Regions from separate parts of the Arthrobacter ginsengisoli genome, predicted to be linked through region 1. Evidence: predicted binding sites of a transcription regulator. Region 1 holds the regulator's gene; the other holds the start of a gene.
What was found. The regulator LexA, encoded in region 1, represses DNA repair genes until DNA is damaged. The targets are predictions, from matches to a motif close to TCGAACANNTGTTCGA.

Region 1 (15,593 bases):
TTGACGGGTTCTAACGCCCGACGGCGCACCGGGGCAGGATTCCCGTCACGGAATCCTGCCCCCGGCCTTGACGAAACAGACCCTGCCGGGGACAGTTCCGGGGACCGGTACGGCGGCCAGTCCCGGCGGCCGGCTCCTTCCACCGAACCCGACCGGGACGCTGACCCGGCGGCGGTCGCGCGTGCCATTGTCCTGCGGCAGCTGACGAACTCGCCCAAGAGCCGTCTGCAGCTCGCCCGCAAACTGGCCGAGCGCAACGTCCCGGACGACGTCGCGGAAGCCGTGCTGGACCGCTTCGAAGAAGTGAAGCTCGTGGACGACGTGGACTTCGCGGACATGTGGGTGCGGTCCCGTTCCCAGAGCCGCAAACTCGCCAAGGGCGCGCTCCGGCGGGAACTCGCGGAGAAGGGCATCGACGCCGAAACCGCGGCCGGCGCCCTGGCACAGCTCAGCGACGAGGACGAGGAATCTGCGGCCCGCGAACTGGTCCAGCGGAAACTCCGGGGCGCTGCCGGGTTCAGAGACCGTGCCGAGCGGGACAAAACCACGCGCCGGCTGGCCTCCATGCTCGCCCGCAAGGGATACCAGCCCTCGCAGGCCTTCCGGATCGTCGGCGAAGTACTCGACGCCGCCGGGACCGGTACCGGGGACGAACCTGTTTCCTGAGGAACCCCTGGCAGCGTGCGAGCCGTTACCCTTAACAGGTGAGTTTGACCATTCCCTCCCCAGCAGCCGGCACCATCCCTTCCACTGACGCCTCGTCGCTGCCTGGCGGGTCACGTCCCGCCACGGCGCCGCCCCGCACCTACCAGGTGCGGACCTTCGGCTGCCAGATGAACGTGCACGACTCCGAGCGGATGTCCGGGATGCTCGAAGCTGCCGGCTATGTCCCGGCCGCGGGGGAGCTGGCCGACGTCGTCGTCTTCAACACCTGCGCGGTGCGGGAAAACGCCGACAACAAGCTCTATGGCAACCTCGGCATGCTCGCCCCGGTCAAGGAAGCGAACCCGGGAATGCAGATCGCCGTCGGAGGCTGCCTGGCGCAGAAGGACCGCGACACCATCCTGAAGAAGGCCCCCTGGGTGGACGCCGTGTTCGGCACGCACAACGTCGGCGCCCTGCCGGCGCTGCTGGAACGGGCACGCCACAACAACGAGGCACAGCTCGAAATCCTCGAGTCGCTCGACGTCTTCCCCTCCACCCTGCCGACCAAGCGGGATTCGGTTTATGCCGGCTGGGTGTCGATCTCCGTCGGCTGCAACAACACGTGCACGTTCTGCATCGTTCCGGCCCTGCGCGGCAAGGAAAAGGACCGCCGCCCCGGCGACATCCTGGCCGAGATCCAGGCCCTCGTCGACGACGGCGCCATCGAAGTCACCCTGCTGGGCCAGAACGTAAACTCCTACGGCGTCGAGTTCGGCGACCGCCAGGCCTTCTCCAAGCTGCTGCGCGCCTGCGGAGACATCCCCGGGCTGGAACGTGTCCGCTTCACGAGCCCGCACCCCGCGGCCTTCACCGACGACGTCATCGACGCCATGGCGGAGACCCCCAACGTGATGCCGCAGCTGCACATGCCGCTGCAGTCCGGCTCGGACAAGGTCCTCAAGGACATGAAACGGTCGTACCGCTCGACGAAGTTCCTGGGCATCCTGGAAAAGGTCCGCGAGAAAATCCCGCAGGCCGCGATCTCCACAGACATCATCGTCGGGTTCCCCGGCGAGACCGAGGAGGACTTCCAGGCCACACTCGACGTCGTGGAAAGGTCCCGCTTCGCCACCGCCTTCACCTTCCAGTACTCCAAGCGGCCTGGCACGCCCGCCGCCGAGCTCCCTGACCAGCTTCCCAAGGCCGTGGTGCAGGAACGCTTCGAACGTCTCACCGCCCTGCAGGACCGGATCGCCGCCGAGGAAAACGCCCGCCAGCTCGGCCGGCGGGTGGAAGTCATGGTCACGGCCCAGCCCGGGCGCAAGTCCGGGGAAACCCACCGGCTCACCGGGCGGGCCCGGGACCAGCGCCTGGTCCACTTCTCCGTTCCGGCCGGCGCCGGGACGCCCCGCCCCGGCGACCTCGTCACCGTGACCATCACCGGGGCAGCGGCGTTCCACCTGGTGGCCGACCCTGCGTCGGCGGACGACTACAGCCTCCGCCGCTCCCGGGCGGGTGACGCCTGGGACAGGTCCCAGGCGGACTCCTGCGGCGCACCCGCGCCGGGACCCGCCGCCGGCACCACCGGCGTGTCCCTGGGCATGCCCACCCTTCCCGTCCGCGGCCGCTAGCGCCGTGGCAGGCCCGCAGGGCACCGCCCAGGCCGCCGGCGAGGCACTGCAGGGTGGGCGGCCGGCTGTGCCGCCGATAATCGCCGTCGTCGGGCCCACCGGCTCGGGCAAGTCCGATCTCGCCGTCTCGCTGGCACTGGAACTCGGCGGCGAAGTCATCAATGCCGACTCCATGCAGTTCTACCGCGGCATGGACATCGGCACCGCCAAGATCACCGAGGACGAACGCCGGGGGGTGCCACACCACCTCCTGGACATCCTGGACGTGACCGAGGAAGCGAGCGTCTCGGATTTCCAACAGCAGGCCCGCGCGCTCATCGCCGACCTTCACTCCCGCGGCAAACGCGCCATCCTGGCCGGCGGCTCCGGGCTCTATGTCCGGGCCGCCCTGGACGTGCTGGAATTCCCGGGCACGGACCCCGCCATCCGGCGCAGGCTCGAGGCGGAACTGGAAACCGCCGGGGCGGCGCCGCTGCGGGCGCGGCTGGAAGGCGTGGACCCGGTCTCCGCCGGCCGGCTCGGGGACGCACGCCGGATCGTCCGCGCCCTCGAAGTATTCGAACTCACCGGGCGGCCTTTCAGTTCGTTTATGCCCACCCGCGAGTACGCCGGGCCCGCCGTGCAGATCGGGCTGGAGGTGGACCGCGAACAACTCCGGGAACGGCTGGCCCGCCGCGTCCACGCCATGGTGGAAAGCGGCCTGCTCGACGAGGTCCGGAAGCTCGACGCCGCCGGACTCCGGCTGGGGCGCACGGCCCCGTGCGCCCTCGGCTACGCCCAGTTCCTCAGGGTCCTCGACGGCGAATCCGACGTGGCGCAGGCCACGGAGGAAACGATTGTCGCGACCCGGCAGTTCGCCCGCCGGCAGCTCACCTGGTTCCGCGCCGACCCCCGCATCCATTGGCTCGACTGGCAGGACCCGGAACTCGTGACCAAGGCCGCCGCACTCTGCGGTCCCGGCGTTCCAGGCGTTCCCGACCGGGCAGGGACCCAGCCGGCGGCGCCGGAACGGTAACCTTGGAGCATGGACGAAACCCTGACCGTGGCCGCTGACCACAACTCCACCGGTGACACGGCAGCCCTGAGCGGACTCAACTTTTCCAAAGGCCACGGCACGGGAAACGACTTTGTGCTCCTGGCCGACCCCAACGGCACCTTGGCGGTGACTCCGGAGCAGGTCGCAGCACTCTGTGACCGGCACCGCGGAATCGGCGGCGACGGACTGATCCGCGCCGTCCCGTCGCGGCTGCTCGCCGAGGGCCAGGAGCTGCTCACGCGAAGCCCGGACGCCGAATGGTTTATGGACTACCGCAACGGCGACGGCTCGGTGTCCGAGATGTGCGGCAACGGCGTCCGCGTCTTTGTGCACTTCCTGATTGCCGAAGGCCTCGTGGAGCTGCCCGCCGGCGAATCACTGACCATCGGCACCCGGGCCGGTGCGAAAACGATCGTCCGAACCGCCGCCGGCTATGCCGTCGACATGGGCCCGTGGGAGTTCATCTTTCCGGGCGAGGCCACTGCGCGGGCCATGGATTCGCTGGTCAGCGCGGCGGGGCTGGAAGTCGCCAGGCCCGCCCTGTCCGTGAGCATGGGCAATCCGCATACCGTGGTGGCGCTGGCCGAACTGGCCGAGCTGGATGCCACGCAGCTGTTTACGGCACCCCACGTGGATCCGACCCCGCCCCACGGCACGAACGTGGAATTCGTTGTGCCGTCCGAGCCGTTGGTCCATAACGGGGTCGGTACCATCACGATGCGCGTTCATGAGCGGGGCGTCGGGGAAACACAGTCCTGCGGCACCGGCGCCTGTGCCGCGGCTGTCGCGATCCGCCACTGGGCCGGCCAGGGTGCGCCGGACGCCTGGAATGTCCACGTCCCGGGCGGGGTTGTCGGGGTGAAGTTTTTCCTCGGCGCGGAGGGCCACGAGCACGTCGAGCTCAGTGGGCCCGCGGCAATTGTGGCTAGCGGGACGCTTTCCTGACCCGCAGGATGCGGAATGACTTCGAAGTGCTCTCGCGCGTTACCGTGAAAGTGCTGTCGAGCTCCGCCGCGAGCCAGCGCTGCAGGGAATCCGAGCCCAGGTTCTTCTGCACCACCAGCCACGCCGAGCCGCCCGGCGCCAGCCGCGGCAGCCACAGCAGCAGCAGGGCATGGAGCTCGTCCTTGCCGACCCGGATGGGCGGGTTGGACCAGATGGTGTCAAAGCGAAGCTCAGGGTCGACGGCGTCGGGCGTGCTGGCCGTGACATTGCCCAGGCCCAGCAGCGCGGCGTTTTCGTTGGTCAGGGTGACGCAGCGTTCGTTGACGTCCACGGCGTAGACCTGAGAGTGCGGTGCCCGCAGCGCCATGGTCAGCGCGACCGGACCCCAGCCGCAGCCGATATCCAGCAGCGTCCCCTGCGGGGCCGGGGCGGGAGCCTCGGCCAGCAGCACGGCTGTGCCCTTGTCGATGCCGTCCGGGCTGAAGATGCCCGAGGACGTCTGCAGGTGCCGGGTCTCACCGGCAAGCTCCACGGTCAGGGGCTTACGCGTGAACGGCCCGGCAGGCTGGGCGCTGAAATAGTGTGCGGACTCCATAACTGGCCAGATTAGTTGCCCCTTGGTGTCTATGGGAAACCGGCGGCAGGGGCGCGGACGGCGCGGCCCGGCCCCCTGACGGCGGCCCGGAAGCAGCCGCACCGTCTGCTAACCTTGAAACCATGTTCTTGAACTTCAAGTAGCCGGCACGGGTTAACCCCTGTCCCCGCAGCGACGCAGGTAGTTACCTTCCGCTCAGAGCGCCACCCCACGATGATCCCGGCAGGGACCACACGCTGGCGCCCGATCCTCTTGGAGTTCGGCAGTGCCCGCTGGGGCCCGGCCGAGCGGACAGGCGCTCCTCCTCAAGGCCGCACCGCGCCTGTTCCCGCCCCATGCCCACCGCCTTCCCGCCGCTTCTTGCGGAGCCCGCCCTGTCCCGGCACCGCCGCCGCAGGCATCCCAGGAGACCCGAATGACCAATAGTCGTCAGCCCAGCGCGAATACCGCCCCGCCCGGCACCAATCGGCACTATTCTGAAACTGCCGAACCTCTAAAGGAGACCATGACCAGTCAGCCCAACCCCGGACCCGATTCAGCAGCCCAGGACATGAGCCCTGCGGAAATCCAGGCTGTCATCGACCGGATCCTGTCCAAGGACACCCCTGCCCGGAAGGCAGCCCCGGCTGCCGGTGAGGCCACGTCCGTGCTCGGCAAGGCGCAGGCGATTTCCCGGCTGGACGAGGAACACAGCAACTTCGACGGCGACCAGCAGGATCTCGAGGAGCGGCACGCCCTGCGGCGTACCGCCGGGCTGTCGACCGAACTCGAAGACGTCACCGAAGTCGAATACCGGCAGCTGCGCCTCGAGCGTGTGGTGCTGGCCGGTCTATGGACCGAGGGCACCCTCGCCGACGCCGAGAACTCGCTCCGCGAACTCGCCGCCCTGGCCGAGACCGCCGGCTCGGAGGTCCTCGACGGCATAGTCCAGCGCCGCGCGAAGCCCGATCCCGGGACCTTCCTCGGCTCCGGCAAGGCCCAGGAGCTCAAGGACATCGTGATGTCCACCGGGGCTGACACCGTCGTCGTCGACGCCGAACTGGCACCGTCACAGCGCCGCAGCCTGGAAGACATCGTCAAGGTCAAAGTGATCGACCGCACGGCCTTGATCCTGGACATCTTTGCCCAGCACGCCAAGAGCCGCGAGGGCAAGGCCCAGGTGGAACTGGCCCAGCTCGAGTACCTGCTCCCGCGCCTGCGCGGCTGGGGTGACTCGATGTCCCGCCAGGCCGGTGGCCAGGTCGGTGGTGCCGGTGCCGGCATGGGATCGCGTGGTCCCGGTGAAACCAAGATTGAGCTGGACCGCCGCCGGATCCGCACCAGGATGGCCAAGCTGCGCCGCGAAATCGCCGCGATGAAGCCGGCCCGGGAAACCAAACGCGCCAACCGCCGTCGTAATGCCGTGCCCTCCGTGGCGATCGCCGGGTACACCAACGCCGGCAAGTCCTCGCTGCTGAACCGGCTGACCGACGCCGGTGTCCTGGTGGAGAACGCGCTGTTCGCCACCCTGGACCCGACGGTCCGCAAGGCCGAGACCTCGGACGGGCTGGGCTATACCCTCGCCGACACCGTGGGCTTTGTCCGTTCACTGCCCACCCAGCTGGTGGAGGCGTTCCGCTCCACTCTGGAGGAAGTTGCCGACGCGGACCTGATCCTGCACGTTGTGGACGTCTCCCACCCGGATCCGGAAGGCCAGATCGCTGCCGTCCGCAAGGTGTTCAGCGAGGTCGACGCACGCAAGGTGCCTGAAATCATCGTCCTGAACAAGGCCGACGCCGCGGACCCCTTCGTAATCGAACGGCTCAAGCAGCGCGAACCGCGCCACGTGGTGGTTTCTGCCCGGACCGGGGAAGGCATCCCGGAACTGCTCAAGGCCATCAGCGAGGGCATCCCGAGGCCGAGCGTGAAACTGGAACTGATGATCCCGTACAACCGCGGTGACCTGCTCAGCAAGCTGCACGAGACCGACGCCGAGATCCTCAGCCTCGACCACGAGGAAGCGGGCACCCGTGCCGTCGTGATGGTGCGTGAAGGATTCGCCGCCGAACTGGATTCGTTCATCAGCAATGACTGACGCAGCGGTGACCGGGGCGGACGCAGGCGGCCGGACCGGTGAGGAGTTTGTCATCGAACTGCTCGACCGCGCCGTGTCCGGCATGGGCGGCCAGAGCCGCGACGGCCAGCACGAGATGGCCAGGCAGGTGGCGCACGCGATTGACAGCGGCGACCACCTGCTGGTCCAGGCCGGCACCGGAACCGGCAAGTCGCTCGCGTACCTCATCCCGCTGATCGCCCATTCGCTCGTCAGCGACAAGCCCACCCTGGTCTCCACCGCCACCCTGGCCCTGCAGACCCAGATCGTCGGCCGCGACCTGCCCCGGCTGCTGAAGACCATCACCCCGGCGCTGGAACGGCCCGTCAAGGTCGCCCTCGTCAAGGGCCGCTCCAACTACGTGTGCCGCCACAAGCTCGACGGCGGCTTTCCCTCGGAAGAACCGTCCGAAGGCCAGCTCTTCTCGCTCGGCGAGGACACCTCCGTGCCGCATTTCGCGGCGGCGATGGGCGGCCCGTCGTCGCAGCTCGGCAAGGAAGTCGTCCGGCTGCGCGACTGGGCCGAGGACACCACGACGGGGGACCGGGACGAACTCCTGCCCGGCGTCACCGACCGTGCCTGGCGGCAGGTCTCGGTCACGTCGATGGAGTGCCTGGGCGCGCAGAAATGCCCGATGGCGGCCGAATGCTTCAGCGAACTGGCCCGGCAGAACGCCGCTGACGCCGACGTCGTCGTCACCAACCACGCCATGCTGGCAGTCAGCGCCTTCGAGGGCCTTGCCGTGCTGCCGGAATACGACGTCGTGGTGGTGGACGAAGCCCACGAGCTGCAGGACCGCGTGACCGGCGCCGTGTCCGGCCAGCTCTCCGCCGCGATGGTGCACGCCGCCGCATCCGGGGCGCGCAAGCACACCGGCATCACCGTGGACGCACTGAACAACGCCGCGTCCCACCTCGAACTTGCCATTGAGGGCGTCCCCAGCGGCCTTATGCCCAACGGCCTCAACACCGAACAACTGGACTGTGTGGACCAGCTGCGGGACGCCTGTCGTGCCGCTCTCTCGGATTCCAAGGGGGACAGCGCCAACACAGCCGACGGCGGCCGCCAGCTCGCCCGCTCCCGGCTGATGGTGATCCTGGAGCTCTGCGAACGGCTGCTTGCCGCCCGCGAGAACCGCGAGGTGGTCTGGTTTTCCCGCAACAGCACCTTTGACCCGCAGCAGGGGTACGCCCAGCCGGACGAGTCCGCCCCGGCGCTGATCAACATCGCACCGCTCAGCGTGGCCGGGAGGCTGCGCGAGGGGCTCTTCGCGGACCACACCGTCATCCTGACCTCGGCAACGCTGGCGATCGGGTCAGCCTTCGAACCGGCCGCTGGCGGCCTTGGACTGGTCGGGCCGGGGGCCCCCAGCTGGACCGGCGTCGACGTCGGCTCGCCGTTCGAATACCCAAAACAGGGCATCCTCTATGTCGCCAAACACCTGCCCAAGCCCGGCCGCGGCGCGTCCCCGGAAGCCCTCGACGAACTCGAGAAGCTGATCCGTGCCTCCGGCGGCGGCGCCCTGTGCCTGTTCTCCTCCCGCCGCGCGGCCGAGGACGCCGCCGAGGCCATGCGCCCGCGGCTGGACATGGGCATCCTCTGCCAGGGCGATTCGACCATGACCGCGCTCGTGAAGCAGTTCGCCGACGAACCGGACACCTGCCTGTTCGGCACCATGTCGCTGTGGCAGGGCGTCGATGTGCCCGGGACCTCCTGCCGGCTTGTGGTGATCGACCGGATTCCGTTCCCGCGGCCCGACGATCCCCTCATGACGGCCAGGTCCCGCGCGGTGGCCCAGGCCGGCGGCAACGGCTTCATGAGCGTTTCCGCGACCCATGCCGCCATCCGCCTGGCCCAGGGGGCCGGCCGGCTGATCCGCACGACGACGGACCGGGGAGTCGTGGCCGTGCTCGACTCGCGGCTTTCCACCGAACGCTACGGGGGATTCCTTCGTGCCGCCCTGCCGCCGTTCTGGCCCACCACCGACCCCGCGATTGCCGTCGCGGCCCTGGAGCGGCTTGCGAAGGAATCCGGGCAGCCGGCCGCCTAGCCGCAGCCGCAGAAAACGCGAAGAGCCCCGCCATGTGAGGCGGGGCCCTCCGCAACGACCGGGCGTGCGGGTCCGCCGGGCTCCTAGAGGGAGCGCAGGACCGAGACGACCTTGCCCATGATGACGGCGTGATCACCGAGAATGGGCTCGTATTGGGTGTTCTGCGGCAGCAGCCAGGTGTGGCCGTCGCGCTGGCGGAACGTCTTGACCGTTGCCTCGTCGTCCAGCAGGGCGGCGACAATGTCACCGTTGACGGCGTCACCCTGCCGGCGGACCACCACCCAGTCGCCGTCGCAGATGGCGGCGTCGATCATCGAATCGCCCGCGACTTTGAGCATAAAGAGCTCGCCGTGGCCCACGAGCTGGCGCGGCAGCGGCATAACGTCCTCGACGACCTGGTCCGCCAGGATCGGCCCGCCGGCGGCGATGCGGCCCACCAGCGGCACCATGGCCGTATCGGTGGCACTGGCCAGCTCCGACACCGACAAACCGCCGACCGTGCGCAGGCCGCTGGACTTCCCGACTCCGGAATTCTTTGTGGTTCCCTCATCGAGGGTCAGGGGCATCAGCACTTCCATGGCGCGGGGGCGCTTGGGGTCGCGGCGCAGATAGCCCAGCTTCTCCAGCTGTGAGAGCTGGTGGGTGACGCTGGAGAGGCTGGCGAGGCCGACCGTGTCACCGATCTCGCGCATGGACGGCGGGTAGCCGTTGTCCGTCACGGAGCGCTGGATGGTTTCCAGAATCTTCTTCTGCCGGACCGTGAGGCTCTTGGGCGGCCGGGCTGCCTGCGTGTTCCGCTGGGTGGCCCTGCCGCCGGTGGCTTGTGCTGCCATGTTCGCCAACGCCTTTCCGTTCCGCCCGGCCGCCGTGGCTGCGGCTGCCGGGAACTTCCGGCCTGAAATGTCAGACCCTGCTGATCAACTGCAGAAGTGGTTGTTCTTTGACTCAAACGTAGGCCAGCCGCACGGCTTTTTCAAACATTTGTTCTAGCGAGTCTCGACAATGTTCGTCAATAAGTGCTAAAACAGATCAGGCAGCGTTCGAATATGTGTTCTAGTGAAACACGGCATGGACGCAGCACAACGTTCGGTTCTTTGTTCGAAGGTCAGGCCGGTTGGCGGCGCATATGTGGAGTATGCCGGGCGGCACAGTATGGTCCAGGAGGGCTAAGTTCATGTCAGCATCAAGCGTGTTTCACGATACTTTCGGCCGCGACGCATTCGGCAACTACGGCCGCCCCGGGGGCGGTGCGCCGGGAGACCGGCGCACCGTGGCCGGCCGCGGACCACGGGCCAGGCAGGCGCCGCTGAGGCTAACCCGGCGGGGACGCATTGTCTTCATCGGGGTGCCGCTGATCCTGCTGGCCGCGCTCGTTCTGTCCCTCAGCGGCTTCCTCAACGCCCCGGCCAAAGCCGCGGAGTCCGCCGCTGATCTCTCCCTGACCCCCACGGTGACCGTGACGGTGCAGCCCGGTGAGTCCCTCTGGGCCATCGCCGAGGCCGTCGCCCCGGAGCGGGATCCCCGCGATGTCGTCGCCGACATCGTCCAGCTGAACAACCTGGAGGCTGCCCGGGTCGTGCCGGGCCAGGCGCTCTTCATTCCGTCCAAGTAGCTCCGTTGATCCGTCACAGTTTCAGCCCCCGCCGCGATCTCACTTAAACTGGTGCAGTGACTGACCAGCTAGAGCGCCTGAACCGACTTCCCCTCCGGACAAACCTGCGCGGCCTGACGCCCTACGGCGCGCCGCAGCTGGACGTGCCCATCCTGCTCAACGTCAACGAGAACACCCACGGCGTCCCGGCGGACGTTCGGGCCGCCATCACCGAGGCCGTTACGATTGCCGCGGTCGGCCTGAACCGCTACCCGGACCGCGAATTCACGGAACTGCGTGCAGCCCTGGCCGAATACCTCGGGCACGGACTGGGTGCCGACAACATCTGGGCCGCGAACGGCTCCAACGAGGTTCTCCAGCAGATCCTTCAGGCGTTCGGCGGCCCGGGCCGCACCGCCCTGGGCTTCCCTCCCACCTACTCGATGTACCCGCTGCTGGCTGCCGGCACGGACACCGGGTACCTCGCGGGCGTCCGCGCCGACGGCTACGGGCTGAGCGCCGAGTCGGCGGCCCGCCAGGTCCGCGAACTCCAGCCGAACATCGTCTTCCTCTGCTCCCCGAACAACCCCACCGGCACCGGGCTGGGCCTGGACGTGGTGGAAGCCGTCTACGAGGCCGGCGAGGCCAGCCAGACCATCGTGATCGTCGACGAGGCGTACCACGAGTTCGCCCACGACGGCACGCCCAGCGCCCTCACCCTGCTGCCCGGCCGGGAACGCCTGATCGTCTCGCGCACCATGAGCAAGGCCTTCGCCCTCGCCGGAGCCCGGGTGGGCTACATGGCGGCCGCGCCGGAAGTAACGGACGCCCTGCGCCTGGTCCGACTCCCGTACCACCTCTCCGCCATCACCCAGGCGACAGCCCTGGCCGCCCTGCACCACCGGGTGGCGCTGATGGCCGACGTCGAGGACATCAAGCGCCAGCGGGACAGGATCGTGTCCGAACTCCAGCGGATGGGCCTCAAACCGGCCGCCTCCGACTCCAACTACGTCTTCTTCGGCGGTCTCGACAACCCCCACGAAGTCTGGCAGGGCCTGCTCGACGCCGGCGTGCTCATCCGGGACGTTGGCATCCCGGGACACCTGCGCGTCACGGCCGGGACTGAGACGGAAACCACAGCCTTCCTCGAAGCCCTCGAACTGATCCTGGCCGGGCACGCGGTACAGCCCGCCTAGACTTAACCCAGGACATCCACCCTGCCTGAACGGCGGGCACCGTCGTCATCAAAGGACACCCACATGAGCAACACCGGATCAACCGCTGCCGAGGCCCGGACCGCACGCATGGAACGGACCACCAGCGAATCATCCGTGCTGGTCGAGATCAACCTGGACGGCACCGGCGTGTCCGACATCAGCACCTCGGTCCCCTTCTACGACCACATGCTGACGGCGCTGAGCAAGCACTCCCTGATCGATATGACGGTCAAGGCCACCGGCGATACGCACATCGACGTCCACCACACCGTCGAGGACGTTGCCATCACCTTCGGCGAGGTCCTGCGCACCGCGCTCGGGAACAAGGCCGGGATCCGCCGGTTCGGCGAAGCCACGGTTCCGCTCGACGAGGCCCTCGCGCATGCCGTCGTCGACGTCTCCGGCCGCCCGTACCTCGTGCACGGCGGCGAGCCGGCCGGCCAGGAGTACCACCTGATCGGCGGACACTTCACCGGTTCGCTGACCCGCCACGTCTTCGAGGCGATCACCCTGCACGCCGGAATCTGCCTGCACATGAACGTTACCGCCGGCCGGGATCCGCACCACATCGTCGAGGCCCAGTTCAAGGCGTTCGCGCGTGCCCTGCGCGCCGCCGTCGAACCGGACCCCCGCGTCAAGGGCATCCCCTCCACCAAGGGGGCGCTGTGACCGGCCGGGTACTGAAGGACGGGGCAATCATCAACCCCGACGCCGGCCGGAAGCCGGCGTCGCCCGAGGGCAAGCCCACGGTCACGGTCCTCGACTACGGCTCGGGCAACGTCCGTTCCGCCGTCCGCGCCCTCGAACGCGCCGGCGCCGAGGTGATCCTCAGCTCCAAGCCGGAGGACGTGCTCAACGCCGACGGCCTTCTGGTCCCCGGGGTCGGTGCGTTTGAAACGGTGATGCGCGAACTCAAAGCCGTCGACGCGATCCGCATGATCGGCCGCCGCGTCGCCGGCGGCCGTCCCGTCCTGGCCATCTGCGTCGGCCTCCAGGTCTTGTTCGAGGCCGGTGTCGAGCACGGCACCGAAGCCGAAGGGATGGCGGAATGGCCCGGCAAGGTGGAGCTCCTCCCGGCCGACGTCGTACCGCACATGGGCTGGAACACGGTGACGGTTCCGGAGGGCTCCAGGCTCTTCGCCGGTGTCGAGGACGAGCGCTTCTACTTCGTCCACTCGTACGGTGTCCAGAAGTGGGATTTCGACGTCATCCAGCCGCGGATGACGGCGCCCCTCGTCACCTGGTCTGAGCACGGCGCCCCGTTCATCGCAGCTGTGGAAAACGGCCCGCTGTGCGCCACGCAGTTCCACCCGGAGAAGTCCGGCGATGCCGGAGCGCGCCTGCTGCGCAACTGGGTGGAAGGCCTGCACGGCGGGTCCCGGACCCCGCAAACCGGGACCGCCTAGATGTGGTCCATAGTGCTGATGGGGCTCGCCGGGCTGCTGGTCGGCGGAGGGCTGTCGTTCCGCCTGCAGAAGAGCCCGCGCTGGGTCCAGGTTGTGTTCTACGTCCTGGCCGGGATGGCGCTGCTCGCCGCCTACCTCCTGACGCTGCCTGCCGCCTGACGCTGCCTGCCGCCTGACGCGCCCCGCCGCCGCAACCCCCTGCCGTTTTCCCGAAGAGCCGTACCTAAGAGCTGAGGATCCACGATGACCACCGAAACCCCGCTGCCCCTGCTGGAGCTGCTGCCCGCCGTCGACGTCGTCAACGGCCAGGCCGTCCGCCTCGTCCAGGGCGAGGCCGGCAGCGAAACGAGCTACGGCACTCCGTTGGAAGCTGCGCTGAACTGGCAGCAGCAGGGGGCGGAATGGGTCCACCTCGTTGACCTCGACGCCGCTTTCGGGCGGGGCTCCAACGCTGAACTGCTTCGCGAAGTGGTCGGCCGGCTCGACATCAAGGTGGAGCTCTCCGGCGGCCTGCGCGATGACGAGTCGCTCGAGAAGGCCCTGGACCTGGGCGTCGCCCGCGTGAACCTGGGCACGGCGGCACTGGAGAACCCGGAATGGACGGCCCGGGTGATCGAGCGTTTCGGCGACAAGATCGCCGTCGGACTGGACGTCCGCGGCACAACACTCGCCGGCCGCGGCTGGACCAAGGAGGGCGGTGACCTCTGGGACGTCCTCGGACGCCTCGAAGAGGCAGGCTGCTCCCGTTACGTCGTTACGGACGTCACCAAGGACGGCACGCTCCAGGGACCCAACGTCGAACTGCTGCGCCAGATGGTGGAGAAGACCGGCAAGCCCGTCGTCGCCTCCGGCGGAATCTCCAGCCTGGATGACCTCAAAGTCCTCCGCTCCCTCGTGCCGCTCGGCGTCGAGGGCGCCATCGTCGGCAAGGCCCTCTACAACGGCAACTTCACCCTGCCCGAGGCCCTCGACGTCGCCGGCCGCCGCTAGCCGGTCAGCAGCATGGAGCACCAGCCGGCCGCCGACAGCGCCGCCGACAGACCAGCCGGGCCACGCCAGCTGCCCGGCCATATCGCAGCTGCCCTCGCCGGCGCGGGGGGCCCGGCCGACTCGGCCGGGCAGCCCTGGGCCGGGCGCAGCCTCACCGGCGACGACGCCACGATCCACAATTTCGAGGACGACGACGGTGCGGCCGACGCCGGGTATCTTGCCGCGCTGGCCGCCCTCGCGGCCGGCGACGGCGACGAGGCGGCGGTGGTGGCCGCACTGGCCACGGCGCGGGTCTTTGTGCCGATCCTCGCCACCCTGGCAGAAGAAGCCGAAGGGGCCGGTGGGCTGCACGCCGACAAGCAGGCCGACATGGCCCTCGTGACCCTCAAGGCGCCGGACGGCCGGACGGCGATGCCCGTGTTCACCTCAGCCGCCTCGCTCGCGGCCTGGCACCCCGAGGCCCGCCCGGTGGCGGTCTACGCCGCCCGTGCGGCCCTCTCCGCGGTCGCTGAGGGCGCGGAGTTGCTCGTGCTCGACCCGGGCTCCCCGGTGACCTTCGTGGTGCGCCGGCCCGCCCTGTGGGCCCTGGCGCAGCAGCGGGACTGGGCGCCGTCGTACGCTGACCCCGGGCTCGCCCGGAGCCTCGGCGAGGCCGCCGCTGGCTTTTCCGCAGTCCGCCGTGTAGAAATTCATCCAGGCAGTGGAGTTGCCTCACTGACAGCCGATGGAACCCAGCTGCCGGGCGGAGGCGCCGGCCCGGAACTCCGGGTGCTGCTCTTCCTCGAAGACGGGCTCGACGCCGCCGGCGTCCAGTCCATCGTGGCCGGCCTCAATCAAGCCTGGGCGCGGAATGAAGTGTTCGCTGAGCGGGTTGACTCGATCGAGGTCAAATTGCGGCGCGCAGCAATGTAGCTGACGGACAGCGGGAGAGATCCTGGTGCTGCCGACGGCCGTACCAGAAGGAAATAGTTTTCGTGAACTTCGCGCTGTACCGGGAGCTGCTGGCCGTCCGGCCGATCAGGCGGCTCCTGCTGGTGGGCATGGTCGCCCGAATCCCGCACTCCGCGGCCGGAGTCCTGCTGACGCTGCACATCGTCCTGACCCTTGGCCATGGCTATGCCGCCGCGGGGGCCGCTGCCGCCGTGATGACGATTGGCATTGCCGTCGGTGCACCCTGGCGCGGCCGGCGCGTTGATACCGTGGGCCTGCGGCGTGCCCTCATCCCGTCCGTCATTGCAGAGACCGTCATTTGGTCGATCGTGCCGCATGTGACCTACGAACTGCTGCTGCCCCTCGTGTTCGTCGGCGGACTGTTGACGCTGCCGATCTTCAGCGTGGTGCGCCAGTCCCTCGGCGTCCTCGCCACGGGGGAGCAGCGCCGGACTGCCTTCGCCC
Region 2 (15,593 bases), on a different contig from region 1:
GCCCACTCATTGGTCACGGCGCCCTGGGCCCCGCGCTGCAGCTGGAAGGTCGAACCCGAGATGTTGGAGCCCTTGACCTCAACCGGGCCAAGGATGTATTTGATCGCCGGTGAGTTGGCCGAGGCCGGTTCGCAGGTGACCAGCGGCTTGGCCGGGTCGGAGCGTTCCTGCTTTTCCTGCGACGGGTTGTCACAGTCGAGCGCCTCGAACTTCTGGTAGATCTCGGGCGTCACCCAGTTCAGGTCGCTGCCGTTGGTGGGCTCCGCGGTGGGCTTGGGCAGCTGGTCCACCGGGGTCTGCGCCTCCGCGGGGACGGCTGCGCCCGGTCCGGCCTGGAGGACGGGCCGGAAGTTCATGTCAGCGGACGCCTGGATCAGGGCGCGGGTTTCCTTGGACGGTGTCCCCGGCAGGCTGACGACGACGTTGCGTCCGGACTGCGTGCTTATTTCGGCTTCAGCCACGCCGGAACCGTCCACGCGCTGGCGGATGATCGCCACGGCCTGGTTGAGCTGATCTTCGTTGATGTCCGAACCGCCCTCAACCTTGGGCGCCAGGATCATCTGGGTGCCGCCTTCAAGGTCCAGGGCAAGCTTGGGAGCCCAGCTCGCCTGGCCGGCCATCGTGCCGCCTGCCAGGACAGCGGTCATGACGGCGAGGATAACGCCGAGCCAGACCAGCACCCTGAGGGCTGAGTTTTTAGGGCCAGTTCGTGCCATTGTCGATCTTTCTATTATTACGGAGGAACCGCCGTGCGGCCCTGGCGGGCCCGCTCCGGCGGTTGCCCGCAGCCGTTACTTCGCGGGATAGCTCAAACAGGCAGGCTAGCTGTCTTTCTTGCCTTCGTTGTTCAGGCGCCGCAGGGTTTCCTCGGGCGTCTCAACAATCGGGGCTTCGCTGACCGGAGCGGCGCCGTCGGCCTTGTCGACGGACAGCGAAGACGCGTCGTTGGGAACGACCGTGGGCTCCTCCGGCACAACAACGGGCTCGATGATCTTCGTGACGGCCTGGCGGTGCACGGTGGCGGTGTTGCCCGGGGAGAGCTCGAGCAGGACCTTGTTCTCGTCCTCGTCGATCTCCACGATGCGGCCGTACAGGCCAAAGCTGGTCATGACCTCGACACCCGGGGCGAACTTCGACTGGAGCTGCGCCTGCGTCTTCTGGGTCTTTTTGTTGCGGCGGAACATCATAAAGACGAAGACGCCGAGCATGGCGAACAGCAGGATGGTCATGAAGTCGATGCCGCCGCCGGCCTGCGGCTGGGTCTGGGCAGAAATAAGTCCGAACACAGGGATAGTTCCGTTCTGTACTTTGCGTAGCTGGTTTTCCAGCAACGTCCGCTTGGCTTCTGGCTGGCCGGGAATCATGCCGAACCGTCGGCGGCCGGTGCTGGCCGCGCACAGAAACAAAGACCCGAACGTGCCGAGCGTCATTCCAGTCTAAAGGGAAAAGGTTACGGCGCGGTGCTATTGACTGTTACGGATCCATTCCGGATCGGCGTCCTGGCCCAGCCCGTCCGCCGCGTCCGGGGCGTCGTCCTCGGCCCGGAAGAGCTCCAGCGGGTCCTGCGCGAAGATACCGGGCGGCACCGCGAAACCGAGGTGCGTCCAGGCCGGGGCGAGTGCGATCCTCCCCCGCGGGGTGCGTCCCAGCAGTCCCTCACGGACGAGGTACGGCTCGGCGACGGTTTCGACGGTTTCGGTCTCTTCGCCGACGGCGATGGCCAGGGTGGACAGGCCAACCGGGCCACCGCCGAATTTGGTGATGAGGGCCTCGAGGACGGCCCGGTCGAGCCGGTCCAGGCCCCGCTTGTCGACTTCATACATGTCCAGCGCCGCGGAGGCGGCCCTGGCGTCGATCTGCTCGATGCCGTGCACCAGCGCCCAGTCGCGGACCCGGCGCAGGAGCCGGTTGGCGATGCGGGGTGTGCCGCGGGAACGTCCGGCGATTTCGCTGAAGCCGGCGGAATTGACCTTGAGGTCCAGGAGCCCGGCGGAGCGCCGGAGCACGAGTTCCAGCTCGGCCACGGAGTAGAACTCGAGGTGGCCGGTGAAGCCGAAGCGGTCCCGGAGCGGGCCGGGCAGCAGCCCGGCGCGGGTGGTGGCACCCACCAGGGTGAAGGGCGGGAGTTCCAGCGGGATCGCGGTGGCCCCGGCGCCCTTGCCGACCACGATGTCGACCCGGAAGTCCTCCATCGCCATGTAGAGCATTTCCTCGGCGGGCCGGGACATCCGGTGGATCTCGTCGAGGAACAGCACTTCGCCTTCGGAGAGCGAGGACAGGATGGCCGCCAGGTCACCCGCATGCTGGATGGCAGGTCCGCTGCTGATCCGCAGCGGGGCGTTCATTTCGGCCGCGATGATCATTGACAGTGTGGTCTTGCCCAGCCCGGGCGGACCCGAAAGCAGGACGTGATCGGCGCTGCGGCCGCGCATGCGCGAGGCCTCCAGCACGAGGGAAAGCTGTTTCCGGACCCGGTGCTGGCCGACGAAGTCATGCAGGTTCTTGGGCCGGAGGGCGGCTTCGATGACCCGCTCCTCCGGTTCCTCTCCCCCGGTGACAATCGACGGCTCAGCCACGGGCGCCTACCCGGTTCCCGGCGCGGGCGCCGTCCTGGCCCAGCCAGCGGAGGGTGGCGCGCAGGATCTCCGCGACGTTGCCCTTCTCGGCCAGTTCGGGTGAATCGGCCAGCGATTTGTCGATGCTGGCTGTGGCGTCCTTCTCGGACCAGCCCAGGCTCGTCATGGCCGCAACGACCTGCGGCTTCCAGACCGACTCGGCGGACGCCGCCGGCATCGTGGCTCCGGCGGTTGTGCCGTGCGGCACCAGCTTTCCGGCCAGTTCGAGCACGATCCGGCCGGCGACCTTGGGGCCAATGCCGGGCACCAAGGTGAAGGCCTTGCCGTCGCCGGAGTGCGCGGCCACCCGGATCGCCTCGGGCTCATGCACGGCAAGGACGGCCAGCGCCAGCCGGGGCCCGACGCCGCTGACACTCAGCAGGACGTCGAAGACTTCGCGTTCGTCGTCGCTGACGAAGCCGTACAGGGTCAGGGAGTCCTCGCGCACGATCAGGGAGGTGAAGAGCTTGCCCTCCTCGCCGGTGCGGAGGGTGCTGAGGGTCTGTGGCGTGGCGTTCACGCTCATGCCGGCGCCGTTGAGGTCGATCACGGCGGAGGACAGGCCGACGTGCGCTACGGTTCCGCGGAGAAAACTGATCAAAGCCGGGCTCCTGAAAAATTCAGCTGAAAATAGAACCGGGCTGACCCGGCTATCCGAACATATCTACGAATACCCTACCAAGTTCTGTGGCGGCACAGTCGGACATTCAGCGTGTACGGCGCGCTTTGGCTTCGGCGTCCGCCCAGGCCCGCTGGGCCGGGGTCAGGGACATGCTCCCCGGCCCGCTGGTCGCGATCGCGGCGCCGCTCCCGGCCCGCCAGGCGTGGGTGATGGCCAGCGCGAGGGCGTCGGCGGCGTCGGCAGGCCGCGGCGGGGCGTCGAGCCGGAGAATTTTGGTGACCAGCTTGGTGACGGCATCCTTGTTGGATGTTCCGCTGCCGGTGACGGCGGCCTTGACCTCGGACGGGGTGTGCAGCGCCACCGGGATGCCGCGGCGTGCGGCGGCTGCGATCACGACGCCGGAGGCCTGGGCAACGCCCATCACGGTGCTGACGTTGAGCTGCGAGAAGACGCGTTCGACGGCGAGGACGTGCGGTTGGTACTGGTCCAGCCACTCATCGATCGAGGTGGCGATGACCAGCAGGCGCTGGTCCAGGCTTTCCTCGGGCGAGGTGCCGACGACGCCGAACGCCACCAGGGTGGCGCGGCGGTTCTTCTCGACGTCCACGACGCCGATCCCGCAGCGGGTGAGGCCCGGATCGACGCCGAGGACGCGAAGGGTCACTCGGCTTCCAGTGCGGCCTGCACTTCGTCGCTGAGGTCGGCGTTGCTGTAAACGTTCTGGACGTCATCCAGTTCTTCGAGGGCGTCCACGAGTTTCATGAACTTCTTGGCGGCGTCCAGATCCAGCGGCACCTGCATGGACGGCACAAACTCAGCTTCGTCGGTCTCGTACTCGATCCCGGCGTCCTTGAGCGCATCGCGGATGGCCTGGAGGTCGGTCGGTTCGGAGTGGATTTCGAAGCTGTCGCCGTTGTCCTTGACTTCCTCGGCGCCGGCGTCGAGGACGGCCATCAGGACGTCGTCCTCGCTCAGGCCGTTCTTCGGCAGCGAGACGACACCCTTGCGGGAGAACAGGTAGCTGACCGAACCCGGATCGGCGATGGTTCCGCCGTTGCGGGAGATGGCGAGGCGGACCTCGGAGGCGGCACGGTTCTTGTTGTCCGTGAGGCATTCGATCAGCAGCGCCGAGCCCTGCGGCCCGCGGCATTCGTACATGATCTCGGTGTAGTCCACGACTTCGCCGGTGAGGCCGGCGCCGCGCTTGATGGCACGGTCGATGTTGTCAGCGGGGACCGAAGTCTTTTTGGCCTTGGTGACGGCGAGTTCCAGGCCCGGGTTGCCGGCAAGGTCCGGGCCGCCCATGCGTGCGGCAACTTCGATGTTCTTGATCAGCTTGGCGAACGACTTGGCCCGGCGGCTGTCGAGGATGGCCTTCTTGTGCTTGGTCGTCGCCCATTTGGAGTGGCCTGACATGCTTTACGCTTCTCCTCTGATCATTCGAATAAACAATTCATGCACGCGCTTCTCCCCCGTCACTTCCGGGTGGAAGGAGGTGGCCAGCAGCTTGCCGGAACGCACAGCAACAATTCTAGCCGTCCCGGCCAGCGCCTCGGGGTGGGATGCCCTGGAAGGTTCCACTTTGGCGAGGACCTGCACGCCTTCACCGACGCGTTCCACCCAGGGTCCGCGGATGAAGACCGCGTGGACCGGGGCCACGCCGTCCCGGGTGGCACTGAAGTCGAGGCCCTTGAAATCCAGGTCCGTCTCAAAGGACTCGCGCTGCCGGCCGAAGGCGTTCCGGCGCACCGTGATGTCGAGGCCGCCAAACGTCTGCTGCGGGTTGCCGGCGAGGTCCTTCGCGGGGTCGGTGATCTCGTCCGCGAGGAGGATCATCCCGGCACAGGAGCCATAGACCGGCAGCCCGTCCTGGATACGCTGGCGCAGCGGGTCGCTGAGCCCGAAGGCCCGGGACAGCTTGTCAATGGTGGTCGATTCGCCGCCGGGAATGATGAGGCCATCGAGGCCATCGAGTTCGGCCGGCCGGCGGACGCCGATGCCGGCGGCACCGGCGGCTTCCACCGCGTGCAGGTGTTCCCGGAAGTCGCCCTGGAGAGCCAGGACGCCGATCCGGAGGCCTGTTCCCACGCGGGAAGGAGGCACAGAAGAGGGGTTGGTCATCCGAACAGCATAATGGCCCGGGCGGGTCCCCGGCAGCTTCCCGGCGGGCTTCCCCGCTGCCGCTGGGATATATTACAAAGCATGTTTTACTTCAGCGTTCCGCTCGGCAAGCTCGTCCGCCGGGTCTCCCGGCTCAGGGGCGGAGGCTCTGCCCTTCCCGGGCTCGTGGTGGAAAAGATCGACCCTGGCTTTATGCGCAGGACCCTGTCGACGCTGCCGCACGGCGTCGCCGTCGTCAGCGGCACGAACGGCAAGACGACCACCACCAAAATGGTCGTGGAACTGCTGGAGAGCCAGGGCCTGAAGGTATTCACCAACCGCACCGGCAGCAACTTCACCCGCGGCGTGGCCGCCGCGCTGCTCGGCGAGGTGGACTGGCGGGGACGGCTGCAGGCCGACGTCGCCGTGCTGGAACTCGACGAGGCCCACGCGGTGCACTTCGTCAACCAGGTGCCACCGCGCTACTGCCTCCTGCTCAACGTCCTGCGCGACCAGCTGGACCGCTTCGGCGAGATCGACAAGACCGCGCAACTGCTGCAGCACATCGCCTCCAAGACCACGGGAACCGTTGTGCTGAACCGCGAGGACCCGCGCGTCGCGCGAATCGCGGAAACGCTCAAAACAGACACCGTTACCGGCGCCCGGGTCCTCTACTTCGGCTTGGATGACTCCCTGCTGAGCACCTTCCCGAACGACGACGAGATGCGGGCGGCTCCCGGCAGCCCGGTACCGGCGGCTCCCGCCAGGCCGGACGCCGACGTCGTGCTGCGCCGGGTGGGTGCGGCCGACGCGGACTTTGAGTTCGACGGCGTCACGGCCACCACCGCGATGAAGCTCCGCGGCGTCTACAACATCTTCAATGCCGCGGCCGCACTGACCCTGGCCCGGGCCATCGCGATGCGGGACTCTGTCCTTGGAGAAACGGCCGCCGCGGACAACGAGGGCCTGCTGAAGGCACTGTCCGAGGTGGCGCCGGCGTTTGGACGCGGCGAGAGCCTCGTCGTCGACGGCCTGCCGCTGGATCTGGTGCTGGTGAAGAACCCCAGCGGATTCCGCCTGGGGCTGAAGTCCTTCCCGGCCGCGGGATACGCCACGATGATCGCGATCAATGACAATTACGCGGACGGCCGGGACATGTCCTGGCTCTGGGACGTCGAGTTCGACACCCTCCGCGATGGCGGCGTGGACCAGTTGAGTGGCTCCCGCGCCTACGACATGGCGCTGCGCCTGCAGTACGACGACGTCGGGGTCGGCGCGGTTGACACCGAGATTGCGCCCGCGCTGGCGGCCTTCATCAGCGGCGCGCCGGACAAACCGAAGCGGATCTTCTGCACCTACACAGCGATGCTGGCCATCCGCCGCGAGCTGTCCAAAATCACCACAGTGGAGGTGGTCTCATGACCCCCCAGCCGGCGTCCAAGTTTCCTTTCGGGCACGAGCTTCCGGCCGAGAAAACCCCGGCCCCCAGCAAGGGCACCATCCGGATCCTGCAGCTGTACCCGCGGGACATGAACATCTACGGCGACTGGGGCAACGCCCTGGTGCTGGCCCAGCGGCTGCGCTGGCACGGCTACACGCCGGAGCTGCTCGAGTACAACGTCGGCGACGCGTTCCCATCCGACGTCGACCTGATCGTCGGCGGCGGCGGGCAGGACAGCGGACAGCTGGTCATCCAGGATGACCTGCTGTCGCGCGAGACCGTCCTGAAGGAGCTCGCCGAGGACGGCACCCCCATGCTGGTCATCTGCGGGCTCTACCAGCTCTTCGGGAAGTTCTTCAAGACCCGGCTCGGGTCCGTCATCCCGGGCATCGGCATCCTGGACGTGGAGACGCACGGCACCGACGAGAGGCTGATCGGCAACGTCACGGTGTCCACCGCCGAGTTCGGCACCGTCCTGGGCTACGAGAACCACAGCGGCCAGACCACTCTGGGTCCGGGCGTCTCACCGCTGGGAACCACAGCCAAGGGCACCGGGAACAACAGCAGCGCCGGCCAGGAGGGCGCCCGCTACCGGAACATCGTGGCGAGCTACCTGCACGGTTCCCTGCTGCCGAAGAACCCTGCGCTGGCCGACTTCCTCATCCGGACCGCCGTCGAACGTAAGTATGGCAGCTTCTCCCCCGGAACCCCGGACGACACCTACGCCGTCCTCGCCCGCGAGCACGCCGCCCGCCGCCCGCGCTGAGCAGGCACTGAGTCAGCCAAGCGCCGCGAAATGCGCCCGGATACAACCGCCGTCGGACGCGAAATCGCCGGAAGGTTGCGGCGACCCCTGCGGACAGGCTCGGCGTTAAGTTGAGCGAGCGATGACAGATTCTGGCGAGGAGCAGTTCACGATGATCCGGATTGACCGTGACGACCCCGGCAGCGCGGATGTCCGGCAGCTCCTGAGCGAGCACCTCGCGGACATGTTCGCCACCTCCCCGGCAGAGAGTGTGCATGCCCTCGATTCTGCGGCGCTTTCGGGACCGGGCATCACGTTCTGGACCGCGCGCGAGGATGATGAAGTGCTTGGCTGCGGAGCGCTGAAGCAGCTCCAGCAGGGCCAAGGCGAAATCAGGGAGGGTGAGATCAAGTCCATGCGCACCGCCGCCCACGCCCGTGGCCGCGGCATCGCCACTCTGTTGTTGGCCCACATCGTGGCCGAAGCCCGGCGGGGCGGATACCACCGCTTGTACCTCGAGACCGGGAGCCAGGACTTTTTCGCTCCGGCACGGCGGCTGTACCAGCGTCACGGATTCGACGTCTGCCCGCCCTTTGCCGGCTACGGGGACGACCGAAACAGTGTCTACATGACCCTGGCTCTGGACCTGGGGCGGCCGTAGCGCTCCCCCGGCCGCGGCTCACCTGCGGCCGGCGTACTCCAGCACGTCCGGCGCGACCCGGCCGCTTGAGGCTGCCCGGATGTGGCCTTTGCCTTCGTACCAGATGAGGGTGCAATCCGGGATCAGCCCGGCCGTCTCCTGGGCGACGTCGCGGGGGAAGAACCGGTCGGAGCCCCCGCAGATCAGCAGCACCGGCCGCCGGATCAACGGGAGCACCGCCCGGGAATCGAAGGACACTTCGCCCTGCACCTCGGTGAGGACGTCCTGGCGAGGAAAATCGGATCCGCTGAGAAGCCGGCGGCTGATAGCCGGCCCAATCAGCCGCCGCAGCCACGCAAGGCGCCGGCCCGGCAACAGATACTCGGCGAAGACCGTACCGGCGCCGTTCGTGTCACCGCCGGCGAGGGCCTGGGCCATCCGGGAATCGACGTCCTTGCCCCAGTCGCTCAACTCCGCTGCGGTGACTACCATGGCGATGTCGCCGAAGGAGTCAGGATGCCTGGCCGCCAGATACTGGCCGATCATCCCGCCAAACGATTCCGCCAGGACGATGTCGATGCGCCCGCCGAACTCCCCGGCTATCAGCCGCGCATAGTCGTCGGCCATGTCGGCGACGGTGTGCTCCGGCGGCATGCCCCGGCGCCTGGTGACAATCCAGACAGCGTATCCGGCGTGCAGAAAGGCATCGAACTGCCGCCGGAACATCCGGCGCAGCATCCCCTGGGGCACGGAGCTCCCTGGGCCGCCCTGGATGAAAAGGACTGTTTTGGGGCCGTTGCCCCAGCTCAGGTAGTCCATGCCGTTGGGGAAGGTCCCGTTCCGGGGTTCCCGGTCCACCATCGCTGCTTTGCCCACGAAAGCCTCCTGTCCTGCGGCTCCTATGGTTCCCTGGTGATGAGCAGTTCGTGGGCGCCCGCAGCCGCGGCCCCCATTGACTCGACCACGGTCTGGGTGCGCTGGCGGGTAGCCGCGTCGGCCGCGGCGCCGGCGCAGGGACCCTGCGGGGCGTCGGAGGCCACGGAGCACCAGCGGTAGGGTCCGCGGACCATCACCGACGGCGCCCAGGCCAGATCGGAGGCGGTCCACGTGCCGGCGGCGTCCTGGCTGAACTGGGCCCGGACCAGCAGCCCCTCGTTGTTCACCACATAGTTCGGCGACAATTCAGTGATGCCGTTGCCCAGACCGTAGGCAATCCAGGTCCCCTTGTACTGTTCGATCGGAAGCACCGAGTGCGAGTGGTGGCTGTAGATCATGGTGAACTGGCCGCTGTCCGCGAGAGCGTGGGCGACGCTCTTCTGCTCGGCATTGGGCACACTCGAATATTCTTCGCCCGCGTGCATGGCGCCCAGGACGATGTCCGCGCCCGCGTCCCGGGCCTTCTTGGCCTTGGCAATCATGACCTCGGGGTCGAGCATGTCCACCTGCCAGGCCGCTTCCGGGAGCTGCCCGTTCAGCCCGTACGTCGCACTGATCACAGCGATCTTCGCCGCGGCGGTCTGCAGGATCAGCACGCCCTCGGCGTCGGCCTCGCTCCGGTAGGAGCCCGTGTGCTGCAGCCCGGCAGCATCGAGGGCATCCAGGGTGCGCACCAGCCCGGCGGTGCCGCGGTCAACGGTGTGGTTGCTCGCGGTGGTGCAGGCCTGGTAGCCGACCTGCTGGGCCGCCGTGAGGATCTGCGGGGGAACGTTGAACGAAGGGTAACCGGAGAACGGCCCGGCCGGGCCGGCCACTGGCGTTTCCTGGTGGCAGATCGCCAGGTCGCTTTTCGCGAGGTACTTGCGCTGGCCCTCAAGCATCGGGCCGAAGTCCAGCCCCTTGGCTCCGGCGGCCAGGGCGTCCGCCCGGGCCTGCTCCCAGAGCTGGTTGTGGACCAGCATGTCCCCGGTGACCAGCACCGAGGTGCAGCGGACGGCCGCGCAATCCGGCCCCTTCCCGGGCGTCGGCGTCGGTGACGGCGTCGGGGTGCTCGACGTCGCCGAGGACGACGCCGGCGTAGTTCCCGGAACCTGTCCCGCGGCCGTCCCGGCGGTGCCGCCAGAGGCCGCCGGAGAACCTGACGCATCGCTGTCCGGTCGGGCACTGATCCCGCAGGAGGCCACAGAGGCCAAAAGGGAGAGCGCTGCGGCGGCGGCAAGCAGACGGCCGCGCAGCGTGGGGGTGATGGTACGCATGGCGCCAATCCTACGGCCGCAGCGGTGACAACACGCATAGCCGACCGTTGAGACTCCCCGCTTTACATGAAAGAGTTATTTCATGACCAATCCCCTGATGAGCCCCAGCACCCTGCCCTTCGGCCTGCCGCCGTTCGCGGACATCACCACCGAGCACTACGCCGAAGCCGTGGAGGCCGGCCTCGCCGAGCATCTGGCAGAGATCCAGGCCATTGTGGATTCGCCGGAGCCGGCGTCCTTCGAAAACACTGCGCTGGCGATGGAGCGGGCCGGACGGCTGCTGCAGCGCGCGGCAGCCTCCTTCTTCACTCTCGTCTCGGCCGACGCCTCGGACGCCATCCGCGACCTCGAGACCACGCTGTCGCCGCGTTTCTCGGCCCACCAGGACGCCGTTTACCTGAACCGCGGACTGTTCGAGCGGTTTTCGGCCATCAACACAGACCAGCTCGACGCTGAATCCGCCCGGCTTGTGGACGAGTACCTCAAGGAATTCCGGCAGTCCGGCATCCAGCTCGACGGCGCGGGCCAGGAACGGCTCAAGGCCGCCAACGCCGAGCTCTCCCGGCTAGGAACGGAATTCGGCCAGCGGGTCAAGGAAGCAATGAAGTCCGCCGCGCTGCTGCTGGACGACGCCGGCGATCTCGCCGGGCTCCCCGCTGACGATGTTGCCAGCGCCGCGGAAGCCGCCCGCACCGCCGGGCACGAGGGAAAGTTCCTTTTGACCCTCATCCAGCCCAGCAACCAGCCCGCGCTCGCGGCCCTGGAAAACCGGGATGTCCGCCGCCGCCTGTACCAGGCCTCCATCGGCCGCGGCAGCGACGGCGGCGCCTTCGACGTCCTGGACCTGGTCAAGGACATGGTCCGGCTGCGCGCCGGGAAGGCCACGCTGCTCGGCTTCGCCAACTACGCCGAACTGGTCGTGGACCAGCAGACCGCGCCGGACTTCGCCGCCGTGCAGACCATGCTGAACCGGCTCGCGCCGGCCGCGGTCCGGAACGCCGACGCCGAGGCAGAGGCGCTGGCCGAAACCGCCGGGCACGCCCTGGAGGCGTGGGACTGGGCCTACTACTCCGCGAAGGTCAAACGCGAACGGTACGCCGTGGACGAGCAGGCCCTGCGCCCCTACTTCGAGCTGGACCGCGTCCTCAACGACGGCGTGTTTTTCGCTGCCAACGCGCTGTACGGGATCACGTTCCATGAACGGACCGACCTGGCGGGCTACCACCCGGACGTGCGCGTCTGGGAAGTCCGCAACCCGGACGGCACTGAGCTGGGCCTGTTCCTGGGCGACTACTACACCCGCGAATCCAAGCGCGGCGGGGCCTGGATGAACTCCCTGGTGGAACAGTCCGGGCTGCTCAACACCCGGCCCGTGGTGATCAACAACCTCAACATCTCCAAGCCGCCGGCCGGGGAACCCACGCTGCTGACCCTCGACGAGCTCCGCACCACGTTCCACGAGTTCGGCCACGCCCTGCACGGGCTGTTCTCCTCGGTCACCTATCCGCGGTTCTCGGGCACCTCCGTGCCGCGGGACTTCGTGGAGTACCCGTCGCAGGTGAACGAAATGTGGATCATGTGGCCGCAGGTGCTCGCCAACTACGCACGCCACTACGCCACCGGCGAAGCGCTGCCGCAGGAGGTTGTGGACAGGCTCGACGCCGCGCAGCTCTGGGGCGAGGGCTTCGGCACCACCGAATACCTCGGCGCTGCCCTGCTCGATCTGGCCTGGCACGTGCTCGAAAGCAGCGAGGTGCCCGAGGATGTCCTGGAGTTCGAGGCCAAGGCACTGGCCGCGGCCGGTGTGGCCCACCGCCTGATCCCGCCGCGTTACCGCACCGGCTACTTCCAGCACATCTTCGCCGGCGCCGGTTACGCCGCTGGCTACTACTCCTACATCTGGAGCGAGGTGCTCGACGCCGACACGGTGGAGTGGTTCAAGGACCACGGCGGCCTTACCCGGGCCAATGGCGACTACTTCCGCGCCGAACTGCTCTCCCGGGGCAACAGCCGCGATCCGCTGGACTCTTTCCGCGCCTTCCGCGGCCGCGACGCCGAACTCGAACCGCTCCTCAAGCGCCGCGGCCTGGAATAATCCCCTCCCCACCCCCAACGGTTGCTCCGCAACGGCCCTTTTGGAGCCCCATAAGGGCCGTTGTGGAGCAATCGATAGGGAAACGAACGACGCCGGCCGGCCACCTGGAGAAGGTGACCGGCCGGCGTCGTGCGTTCGACTGCAGTTACTCAAGCGCTGTGGCCTCGAAAAGCCCAGCGGCTGCTCCGAAGCCGCCCTTTTGGAGCCTGATAAGGGCAGTTGCGGAGCAATCGACTGGTAATTACCAGCCGCGCTCGGCGAGGCGGTGCGGCTGCGGGATCTCGTCCACGTTGATGCCGACCATGGCCTCGCCCAGGCCGCGGGAGGCCTTGGCGACCTCTTCCGGGTCGTCGAAGAAGGTGGTGGCCTTCACGACGGCGGCGGCACGCTGGGCCGGGTTGCCGGACTTGAAGATGCCGGACCCGACGAACACACCGTCCGCGCCGAGCTGCATCATCATCGCGGCGTCGGCCGGGGTGGCGATGCCGCCGGCGGTGAACAGCACAACGGGGAGCTTGCCGGTCGCGGCGACTTCCTTGACCAGTTCGTACGGGGCCTGGAGTTCCTTGGCTGCGACGTAAAGTTCGTCCTCGGCCATGCCGGCGAGCCTGTTGATCTCCGCACGGATCTGGCGCATGTGCGTGGTGGCGTTGGAGACGTCGCCGGTGCCGGCCTCGCCCTTGGAACGGATCATCGCCGCGCCCTCGTTGATGCGGCGCAGGGCCTCACCGAGGTTCGTGGCGCCGCAGACGAAGGGAATCGTGAAGTTCCACTTGTCGATGTGGTGCGAGTAGTCGGCCGGGGTCAGGACCTCGGACTCGTCGATGTAGTCCACACCGAGGGTCTGAATGACCTGCGCCTCGACGAAGTGCCCGATCCGGACCTTCGCCATGACCGGGATGGACACGGCCGCGATGATCGCCTCGATCATGTCCGGATCCGACATCCGGGACACGCCGCCCTGGGCACGGATGTCGGCGGGAACGCGTTCCAGCGCCATGACTGCGACGGCGCCGGCATCCTCAGCGATGCGGGCCTGCTCGACGTTGACGACGTCCATGATGACGCCGCCCTTGAGCATCTCCGCCATGCCGCGCTTAACGCGGTTGCTGCCCGTAACGCTCTTCGCGGACGCGCCGGCTTCGCTGCTTACATCAGGTGTAGACACAAAAACCCCTATGGGTAGATAGATGACCTCGCCGGAGCGCGGACGGCACACAAATGCCTCTTCGCACACACCGGATTACCGGATCCATTGGCCGGTAGTGCTAATACTAGTCCCCCGCCGCGACCCGGCTGAATTCCGGTGACAGCCGCGGGACCCGCCGGCGATGCGCGCTCAGGCGGCCTGTCCGGTGGTGGTGCCTTCAGTCTCCTCGAGCGACTGGCGGTGCACCGAGACGATCCGCTGGATGATTGTCACGAGGCTCGCGGCAGCAAGGAGGCAAAGCGTTACAAAAAGCACCACGGTGGGCAGCCCCAGTCCGGTGAAACCGGTGACCACCAGCACGGAAACCAGCCGCTCGGCGCGCTCGGCGATGCCCACATTGGCGTGGAAGCCCAACGCCTCGGCCTTGGCGCGGGCGTACGAGACCACCATGCCCAGGACCAGGCAGAGGACGGCGGCAATCGCGATCGGGGTGTTTGCTCCTCCGGTGAAGAACCAGACCGCGACGCCGGCGAACAGCGCGCCGTCGGCAACGCGGTCCAGGGTGGAGTCCAGGAAGTTGCCCCACCGGCCTCCGCCCTTCTGCATCCGCGCCATGATGCCGTCGATGACGTCGGAAAAGATGAAGGCGGTGATGAAGAGCGTGCCCCACCAGAGCTCACCCAAGGGGTAGAACACCAGGGCGCCGACCACAACGCCGAGCGTTCCGACGATGGTCACGGCGTCCGGGGAGACGCCGATCTTCAACAGCCAGCGGGCGAGCGGGGAGAACAGCGCGGTGAAGAAACCGCGCGCGTGCCTATTGAGCATCCGTCGCCCCGGCCGTCGCCTGCCCCGCGTCGTTTGCCTGCGGCCAGGCCTCCGCCACCTGCTGGCGGACCTCACCCAGGGTCTGCGTAATGGCTTTGGTCTGGGCGATGATCGGGAAGAAGTTGCCGTCCCCGCCCCAGCGCGGCACCACGTGCTGGTGCAGGTGCCCGGCGATCCCGGCACCGCCCGTCACGCCCTGGTTCATCCCGAGGTTGAAGCCGGTGGGGTTGGCGACCTTGCGCAGCACACGCATGGCCGTCTGGGTCAGCTCGGCGAATTCGGCTGTTTCCTCCACGGTCAGGTCCGTGTAATCCGGAATGTGCCGGTACGGGCAGACCAGCAGGTGGCCCGGGTTATAGGGGAAAAGGTTCAGCACCACGTAGCTGGTCCGTCCACGGTAGACGATCAGCGAATCGTCATCCTCGCGTTCCGGCGCCACGCAGAACGGGCAGTCGTCTACGTTCTTGAACTGGTGCTGCCCGCCCTTGATGTACGCCATCCGGTGCGGAGTCCACAGGCGCTGGAACGCGTCCGGCACCCCGGCCAGGCCAAAGTCGTCGGTCACGCCGTCGTCCCCCGGGTACTCCGGGCCGGCCCCTGTGGTTTCCTGCATGCCTGGTTCTTCCCTGTCCGCTAGCTGGTCCGGTTGCGGACGGCGTCCACGATTCGCTGGACGGCTTCGGCCACCGGCACACCGTTGTCCTGGCTGCCGTCACGGAAGCGGAAGGACACGGCGCCGGCTTCGGCGTCGTCGCCCCCGGCGATCAGCACGAACGGGATCTTGTCCTTGCTGGCGGTACGGATCTTCTTCGGGAAGCGGTCCGAGGAAATGTCCACCTCGGCCCGGATGCCGGCGGCCTTGAGCTGGCCCACGACGTCGAACATGTAGTCGTTGAACGCCTCGGCCACCGGGATGCCGACCACCTGCACGGGTGACAGCCAGGCCGGGAAGGCGCCGGCGTAGTGCTCGGTGAGCACACCCATAAACCGTTCGACGGATCCGAACAGGGCGCGGTGGATCATCACCGGGCGCTGCCGCGTTCCATCCGCGGCCTGGAACTCGAGCTCGAAGCGTTCGGGCAGGTTGAAGTCGAGCTGGATCGTGGACATCTGCCAGGTGCGGCCGAGCGCGTCCTTGGTCTGGACGGAAATCTTGGGGCCGTAG

Region 2: ruvA (Holliday junction branch migration protein RuvA) is a predicted target of LexA. The motif match lies at 3,270-3,285, and genes of this name have one in related genera.

The regions. Positions count from the first base shown of each region.
Region 1 is NZ_JAVDVQ010000002.1:394,747-410,339, forward strand. It holds gene recA (recombinase RecA) at 1-14, shown strand, start outside; gene J2X01_RS03945 (regulatory protein RecX) at 187-666, shown strand; gene miaB (tRNA (N6-isopentenyl adenosine(37)-C2)-methylthiotransferase MiaB) at 705-2,276, shown strand; gene miaA (tRNA (adenosine(37)-N6)-dimethylallyltransferase MiaA) at 2,323-3,291, shown strand; gene dapF (diaminopimelate epimerase) at 3,301-4,257, shown strand; gene J2X01_RS03965 (class I SAM-dependent methyltransferase) at 4,238-4,852, opposite strand; gene hflX (GTPase HflX) at 5,358-6,926, shown strand; gene J2X01_RS03975 (ATP-dependent DNA helicase) at 6,919-8,994, shown strand; gene lexA (transcriptional repressor LexA) at 9,078-9,827, opposite strand; gene J2X01_RS03985 (LysM peptidoglycan-binding domain-containing protein) at 10,169-10,606, shown strand; gene J2X01_RS03990 (histidinol-phosphate transaminase) at 10,663-11,781, shown strand; gene hisB (imidazoleglycerol-phosphate dehydratase HisB) at 11,845-12,471, shown strand; gene hisH (imidazole glycerol phosphate synthase subunit HisH) at 12,468-13,208, shown strand; gene J2X01_RS04005 (CG2302 family histidine operon protein) at 13,209-13,367, shown strand; gene priA (bifunctional 1-(5-phosphoribosyl)-5-((5-phosphoribosylamino)methylideneamino)imidazole-4-carboxamide isomerase/phosphoribosylanthranilate isomerase PriA) at 13,452-14,198, shown strand; gene J2X01_RS04015 (SseB family protein) at 14,211-15,110, shown strand; gene J2X01_RS04020 (MFS transporter) at 15,173-15,593, shown strand, end outside.
Region 2 is NZ_JAVDVQ010000001.1:236,487-252,079, forward strand. It holds gene secD (protein translocase subunit SecD) at 1-716, opposite strand, end outside; gene yajC (preprotein translocase subunit YajC) at 822-1,229, opposite strand; gene ruvB (Holliday junction branch migration DNA helicase RuvB) at 1,464-2,576, opposite strand; gene ruvA (Holliday junction branch migration protein RuvA) at 2,569-3,216, opposite strand; gene ruvC (crossover junction endodeoxyribonuclease RuvC) at 3,323-3,901, opposite strand; gene J2X01_RS01110 (YebC/PmpR family DNA-binding transcriptional regulator) at 3,898-4,653, opposite strand; gene pdxT (pyridoxal 5'-phosphate synthase glutaminase subunit PdxT) at 4,657-5,358, opposite strand; gene J2X01_RS01120 (Mur ligase family protein) at 5,440-6,759, shown strand; gene J2X01_RS01125 (type 1 glutamine amidotransferase) at 6,756-7,544, shown strand; gene J2X01_RS01130 (GNAT family N-acetyltransferase) at 7,696-8,184, shown strand; gene J2X01_RS01135 (alpha/beta fold hydrolase) at 8,203-9,039, opposite strand; gene J2X01_RS01140 (CapA family protein) at 9,063-10,355, opposite strand; gene J2X01_RS01145 (M3 family metallopeptidase) at 10,438-12,450, shown strand; gene pdxS (pyridoxal 5'-phosphate synthase lyase subunit PdxS) at 12,692-13,618, opposite strand; gene pgsA (phosphatidylinositol phosphate synthase) at 13,790-14,428, opposite strand; gene J2X01_RS01160 (HIT family protein) at 14,418-15,041, opposite strand; gene thrS (threonine--tRNA ligase) at 15,062-15,593, opposite strand, start outside.